3 regions of the Exiguobacterium oxidotolerans JCM 12280 genome follow, and region 2 is predicted to be linked to each of the others. Evidence: riboswitches for the same ligand, from Rfam matches in the RefSeq annotation. Region 2 holds a riboswitch; each other region holds the start of a gene.

Region 1 (2,274 bases), 610 kb from region 2:
TTTGGATGTTCGACCGTGACGTTGATCGCCTGACGGATAATTTGAAACGGATTCGGATTTCGCCGCTCGGTGCGGGGGCACTCGCCGGGACGACATTCCCGATTGACCGTTTCAAGTCAGCGGAACTGCTCGGATTTGAGCACGTCTATCCGAACAGCCTCGATGCTGTATCGGACCGTGACTTCGTCATTGAATACCTCGGGATTGCTTCGACGGTCATGATGCACCTCTCACGCTTTTGTGAAGAAATCATCATCTGGGCGTCGCAAGAATTTTCATTCATCGAATTGTCCGATGCATTTTCAACGGGTTCGAGCATGATGCCACAAAAGAAAAACCCGGACTTCGCTGAATTGATTCGCGGAAAAACAGGGCGTGTCTATGGAAACCTGATGGGGTTCCTGACGACGATGAAAGCATTACCGCTCGCTTACAATAAAGACATGCAAGAAGATAAAGAAGGGGTCTTCGATACGGCAGATACCGTTTTACAATCCGTTCAAATCTTTACAGGAATGCTCGAATCCGCAACGTTTAAGACAGAAGCGCTCAAGAAGGCGACAATGCAAGACTTCTCGAATGCGACGGAACTAGCAGATTATCTCGTCACAAAAGGTGTTCCTTTCCGGGAAGCACATGAAATCGTCGGAAAAGCGGTCCTCCATTGTGTGCAGACGAATTGTTTCTTAAAAGATTTAACGCTTGAAACGTATCAAACGTTCCACTCCGTCATCGCGGAAGATGTTTATCCGCTCCTCGATCCTGTCCAGGCTGTCGCACGACGTGGTAGCTATGGCGGAACCGGCTTTGCTGCTGTATCTGAACAACTCGCTCAAGCGAAGGCGAAACTAACTGATTAACGGAAAAATGAAAAAATTTTAGCAAATGACTGGATTTAACAAAAAATGTTTGCTATAACTGTAACTAACAACCGACAGATAGAGGCGCGGATGACATCAGTAACATCATTTATTGAAGCGAGCATGCTGAGTGATGTGAAAGGGGAAATCCGCCGAAGTGAATGAGAAAGATGCTTCTTCTTATTTGCTGGTACAACGGTTAAGATCCGTTGTACTGCCGAAACCGATGTTTCGGAGCGCTATCTTACGTAAAAGAACGAAAGACTTTGTCTTCGTTTGTCCGATCGTGATAACGACGGGCCGTAGGAACGCTCCTACCGGCCCGTCGTTTTTTTCTGTTTCGGGACAAAGGAGATAGGATTGTGACAACTGTACTTAAATTTGGTGGAAGCTCGGTCGCGACTGTCGAACAGATTCAGTCAATTGCGAATTATTTAAAAAATCGGACAGAACAAGGTGAAAAACTAGTCGTCGTCGTCTCTGCGATGGGGAAGATGACAGACTCGCTCATCGCACAAGCACAAGCAATCACGGATCGTCCTGAACGACGTGAACTCGATCGATTGCTCGCAATCGGCGAAGAACAAACGATTTCGTTACTCAGCATCGCCTTAAATTCCGTCGGAGTAAAAGCCTTATCACAAACAGGTGCGCAGGCAGGAATCAGCACGATGGGGGTTCATACGAAAAGTAAGATTAAACAAATTGACGGGGACTTGTTACGAAAGAAACTCGAAACCTATGATGTCGTCATCGTCGCCGGATTCCAAGGCGTCAACGAGCTTGGGGATGTTACAACACTCGGTCGTGGTGGATCAGACACAACGGCTGTCGCCTTAGCGGCCGTCCTTGATAAGCGCTGTGAAATCTATACGGATGTCGACGGCGTCTATACGGCGGATCCACGGATTCATCAAGCGGCACAGCCGATTCCGCAAATTTCATATGATGAAATGATGGAAATGAGTGCACTGGGATCGAAGGTCATGGAGATGCGCAGCGTCGAACTCGGAAAAAAATACGGCGTGCATATCTTTGTTGGGAAAACACTTGAATCGGAAAGAGGGACTTGGATCATGGAGGCAACAGAAACGATGGAACAAAAAGCAGTCACGAGCGTCAGTGTAACGAAAAATGTTTTGACGGTTTCAATCAAACACGTTCCACAAACCAATTCAGCAGTCGCCGACATTTTTGAATTGTTATCGAATCGCCATGTCAATATCGACATGATCAGTCAAACGACCTTTGATAGTGACGTGTTCCTCTCGTTCTCTTGTCCACTCGATGAAGAAGAGTTTCTCGAAGAGGCGCTGAAGGATATCATCGATCGTTTTCCGACCGTTAAAGTCGATCGTCATAACGAGCATGCCAAGTTATCGGTCGTCGGAATCGGAATGCGTGACGCAACGGG
Region 2 (2,274 bases):
GCGAGTAAGAAGGCGATAAGTGCACCGATGAAGCCGATGATGGATGAATCGGTTAAACCGAGCACAAGGTAGCCGACTGCCGATGTCGCTGCACCAACCAACGCATACGGAAGTTGTGTCGTGACGTGATCGATATGATGCGAACCGGCACCTGTCGAACTGAGAATCGTCGTATCGGAAATTGGTGAACAGTGGTCTCCGAAGACGGATCCGGCAAGAACGGCAGCGAGCGTCGGAAGTAAGAGATTCGGTTCGACCGCCATGATGAGGTCAGCACCGATCGGCAGCATGATCCCGAATGTTCCCCAACTTGTACCTGTCGAGAATGCCATTAAGCTTGCGATCAAGAACAATAAGAAGGGGAGGTACGAAGCAGAAATCGACTTACTGACGAAGCTTGCTAAGTACTCACCTGTTTTCATGTCACCGATAACAGCGATGATTGTCCAAGCGAATAATAAGATGACGACAGCAGGCCACATGGATTTCATCCCAGCCCAGATGCTGTGTCCGTATTCGCGCGCCGGGATTTTCCGACCAATCAACATCAGGAAAGCAACGACTAAACTGATGACGACACCAGCAACGAGTGAACGTGTTACGTCTGTCGCTTCAAATGCACCAATCAACGTAAATGCACGATTATCAGCAGCGAGTGCCTGAGCACCGGTAAAGAGTAATGCGGAAACCGTTGCAATGACGAGAACGATAATCGGAACGACGAGGTCACGTACTTTCCCACCTTCGTGTTCTTTGACTTCCTCTGCCATCCCCATCGGTGTTCCTTTACTTGCGTCGAAAAGTTCACCTTTTAATGCACGAAGTTCATGCGTCCGCATCGGTCCGACCGCAATCCCTGTGTACGCGATGTAAAGCGTCAGCAATAGAGCGAAAATCGCATAGAAGTTGAGTGGCACGATCATCATGAAAGCACTGAATGCGGAATACTCCGTGATCGAATGCGTCGTTAAGATACCAGCGATGATCGAGATGATGAACGCTCCCCAACTTGAAAGCGGGCTGATGACGCAGACTGGAGCAGCCGTCGAATCAATGATGTATGCAAGTTTTGCCCGAGAGACGCCACGACGGTCCGTTAACGGACGACTGACATTCCCGACAGCAAGACTGTTGAAGTAATCATCGATGAAGATTAAAATACCTAAACCAAATGCTGCGAGGCGAGCGCCGCGCGCTGTCTTGACGTGTGTTGTTGCCCATTCACCGAAGGCATGTGCACCGCCCGATGTTTGGATCAGCGTCGATAGGACACCGAGTAATAGTAAGAAGATGAGTAATAAGACGTTCCATTCATTTAACGCCCCATCCGCCCAAAATAGACTAAAGATGTTTTTACCGAGATAGACGACCGTATCGATTGGATTAAAGCGATGCAGCAATAAAGCACCAATCAAAATACCGACACCAAGTGAAATAACGACTTTGCGCGTCACGATTGCAAGTGCGATTGCAATGACAGCTGGAATGAGCGCAACGATTGAATCTGAATAATTGACCATTGTGTGGTTCCTCCTCTTTTTTTAGAAGATGAGACCCATTGCATACAAAAAAGCAAGGGCACCGGCAACAAAGCCGACACCCTTGCTGGATGCGTCTTTCTTAGCCGAATTGGAGCGCTCCATACAAAACACGTATGGCAATCGAACGGGTATTTCCCAATTCGACCAGTACCATCAAGTCAGACACTTGACGATACTTCGGCAGCATTACCTTTCCTTGATCGTCCTCGTTGTCATCCTCAGATCAAATACTCATTAAGACCGCGCCTCTACCTCATCGATAGAATAGTCATATTCTTTTAATAAGAAAACCTTATCATATTTCAGAAAAAAGTTTCAAGTCTGTTTTTTTAAAAATATCAAAGTACTACAAAAATAGAGTTCAGTATATTAAAAAAATCGTTAGCGTGTAGTAACTTAATTCGACCTAGTGAAGTAGTGAATCAATTGTTGGTTGAGGTAGGAACGGTTGTCTTCGAATTGACGTTTACGATGGCCATTGGCACCAGAGGGATGAGGAAAACCCGATAAAAGAAAATGTTTTCGAATCCGTCCTTGATGAAGTAAGGTCCGGACCGTCGCCTCAACGATTCGGCCGAGCGGAATAATCAGGGCAGGTTCATTTAATTGATTCAATTCTGCTGCGAAGTGTTCATACGCATAGTGTCGGAGCAAAGGGATACGATCTATCTTCGGTTGATGACCACTGTAGTTTTTCCCGCGATAGAAAACAGGATGTTTTAAGATGGAGGTC
Region 3 (2,274 bases), 300 kb from region 2:
GCTGTTGAACATGAGCAGCACAGCGATGGCACCGGCGACGACACCTAAAATCAGTCGTGTCGCGAGGCTCGCATTTGGTGTGACACGCGGTTGATTACGAAAAGGTAAAAACAAAAGGGTAATCGTTGTAAACAATAGACAAAAATTTATGATGAAGTTATTCATGATTGATAACAAATCCTCCCAACTCCTCCTGCAGTATACTTCCAATTATATACTTTGAGTATACTCGTTCTACTAACGGTATAGGAGGCCTGAATGTTTAGAATAAAAAAAGAAAAACAGTATAAAACACCTGTTTTTCTCTTAATTCTTACTTTATTAATTGGATGAGACGACTTCTTCATCCATTGTTGCGAGGATCTTATCAAATACATGAATCATCACGTTCAGTTCTTCTTCAGACAAAGTGCCGAATCGCTCCTGAAGATATGTGCGACGGACGACTTCGAGATTTCGAAAAGCGGCCTCTCCCTCGTCTGTCAAGGCGAGGACGATGGAACGACGATCTTCCGTCGAGCGTGTCCGTGTCACAAAACCGGTCTTATACAGTTTATCTGTCAAAGCAGTGACTTGGCTTGTCGCGAGTTCGAACTGTTCCGCGAGTAATGTCGGACGCTGGGGGCCGTTTTCAGATAAGCTGCGTAAGATGAAGAATTCACTTCGCGTGGCAGTACCTTCAAACAGTTGATTCAACTCACGGCGCAATGTCCGGAGAATGACACGCATTTGTTCTTCTAATCGATATGTCAATTGGTCATGTTGTTCTTGTCCCATCTGAGCAACATCCTTTCTGTACTACCTTCTACCATTTAGTGTACTAAAAATATCGGAATTTTACTATGAGCACGGTAGGATTCAAAAATATAAATTGACAAACAAGAAACATATTATGTACTATGTCGAAGTAATGAATTAGTAAATCAACTTAATTAGTTCTCACTCAACCAGTGGGATGGAGGTTGCGATTCTTATGAGTCGGGTTACGGATGTCGTCAAGCGGCAGATGAAATAGCTCAAAAGGAAGAATTGCCGAAATCGTAGACTACTTTGAAAGTCAGCGATTGGGATTAGATCAAACAGGTCTAATACTGTCATAAACCGTTTGCGGTTTATGGGGAGCTATCTTTCACGACGGTAGAATGAGACGCATCATCGATATGTTGCGTTCTCATCTTCCTCTTGGAAGGTGAGGGCGCTTTTTTTGTGCCCTCTCAAAAATTATAAAAAGAGAGAAGCGACAGACATGAACAATTTACAACAACAACAACCTCTTGATTCGACAGCAGAAGGGCTACAACGAGGGCTTCAAGCCCGGCATATGTCGATGATTGCAATTGGCGGAGCGATCGGGACAGGACTATTCATCGCGTCAGGTGCTTCAGTCGCTGCGGCAGGACCGGGTGGGGCGTTACTTTCATACTCGATTGTCGGCTTGATGGTCTACTTTTTGATGACGAGCCTCGGTGAGATGGCCGCCTACATGCCGGTCGCAGGATCGTTTTCGACGTACGGGACGAAGTTCGTCGATCCTTCATTCGGGTTCGCCTTAGGATGGAACTACTGGTACAACTGGGCCGTCACGATTGCCGTCGAGCTCGTCGCGGCTCAAATCGTCATGCATTACTGGTTCCCGAACATTCCGGGCGTCTATTTTAGCGCGCTGTTTTTACTTTTAATGATTGGTCTGAATTATTTTTCAGTCAAAGGATTCGGTGAAGCCGAATACTGGTTTGCGATGATTAAAGTCGTCACGGTCATCGTGTTTCTTGGTGTAGGAGTTGCGATGATTTTTGGTCTCTTTACGTCAGAGGCACCAGCAGGGTTCAAAAACTTTGCGTTAGGTGATGCACCGTTCGTCGGAGGAATTCCAGCCGTCATCGGTATCATTCTTGTTGCGGGCTTCAGTTTCCAAGGGACAGAGCTCGTCGGAATCGCAGCAGGCGAGTCGGAAGATCCGGAAAAAAATGTTCCGAAAGCAGTTAAACAGGTATTTTGGCGGATTTTATTATTTTATGTATTTGCGATTTTCGTCATCGGAATGTTGATTCCATACACAAGTCCGAACCTTGTCTCAAATGATATTACGGATGTTGCCGTCAGTCCGTTCACACTCGTCTTCGAAAAAGCAGGACTCGTGTTTGCAGCAGCATTGATGAATGCGGTCATCTTGACGTCCGTCTTGTCTGCCGGGAACTCCGGGATGTATGCTTCAACCCGGATGCTCTACACACTGGCACGACAAGGTGATGCACCGAAACTATTTGCGAAAGT

Evidence for each region. A riboswitch is a leader RNA that binds a small molecule or an ion and turns the genes downstream of it on or off. The one in region 2 is predicted to bind lysine.
Region 1: it holds a riboswitch for lysine, as region 2 does, so the genes downstream of both, P403_RS0110625 (aspartate kinase) here and P403_RS0107575 (Na+/H+ antiporter NhaC family protein) in region 2, are expected to answer to the same signal.
Region 3: it holds a riboswitch for lysine, as region 2 does, so the genes downstream of both, P403_RS16045 (amino acid permease) here and P403_RS0107575 (Na+/H+ antiporter NhaC family protein) in region 2, are expected to answer to the same signal.

The regions. Positions count from the first base shown of each region.
Region 1 covers NZ_JNIS01000001.1:2,098,962-2,101,235, forward strand. Annotated here, with positions in the region: gene argH (argininosuccinate lyase) at 1-860, shown strand, start outside; lysine riboswitch at 932-1,110, shown strand; gene P403_RS0110625 (aspartate kinase) at 1,223-2,274, shown strand, end outside.
Region 2 covers NZ_JNIS01000001.1:1,488,998-1,491,271, reverse strand. Annotated here, with positions in the region: gene P403_RS0107575 (Na+/H+ antiporter NhaC family protein) at 1-1,520, opposite strand, end outside; lysine riboswitch at 1,625-1,800, opposite strand; gene P403_RS0107570 (uracil-DNA glycosylase family protein) at 1,938-2,274, opposite strand, start outside.
Region 3 covers NZ_JNIS01000001.1:1,784,379-1,786,652, forward strand. Annotated here, with positions in the region: gene P403_RS0109165 (GGDEF domain-containing protein) at 1-177, opposite strand, end outside; gene P403_RS0109170 (MarR family winged helix-turn-helix transcriptional regulator) at 322-777, opposite strand; lysine riboswitch at 949-1,133, shown strand; partial or broken gene P403_RS16045 (amino acid permease) at 1,247-2,274, shown strand, end outside.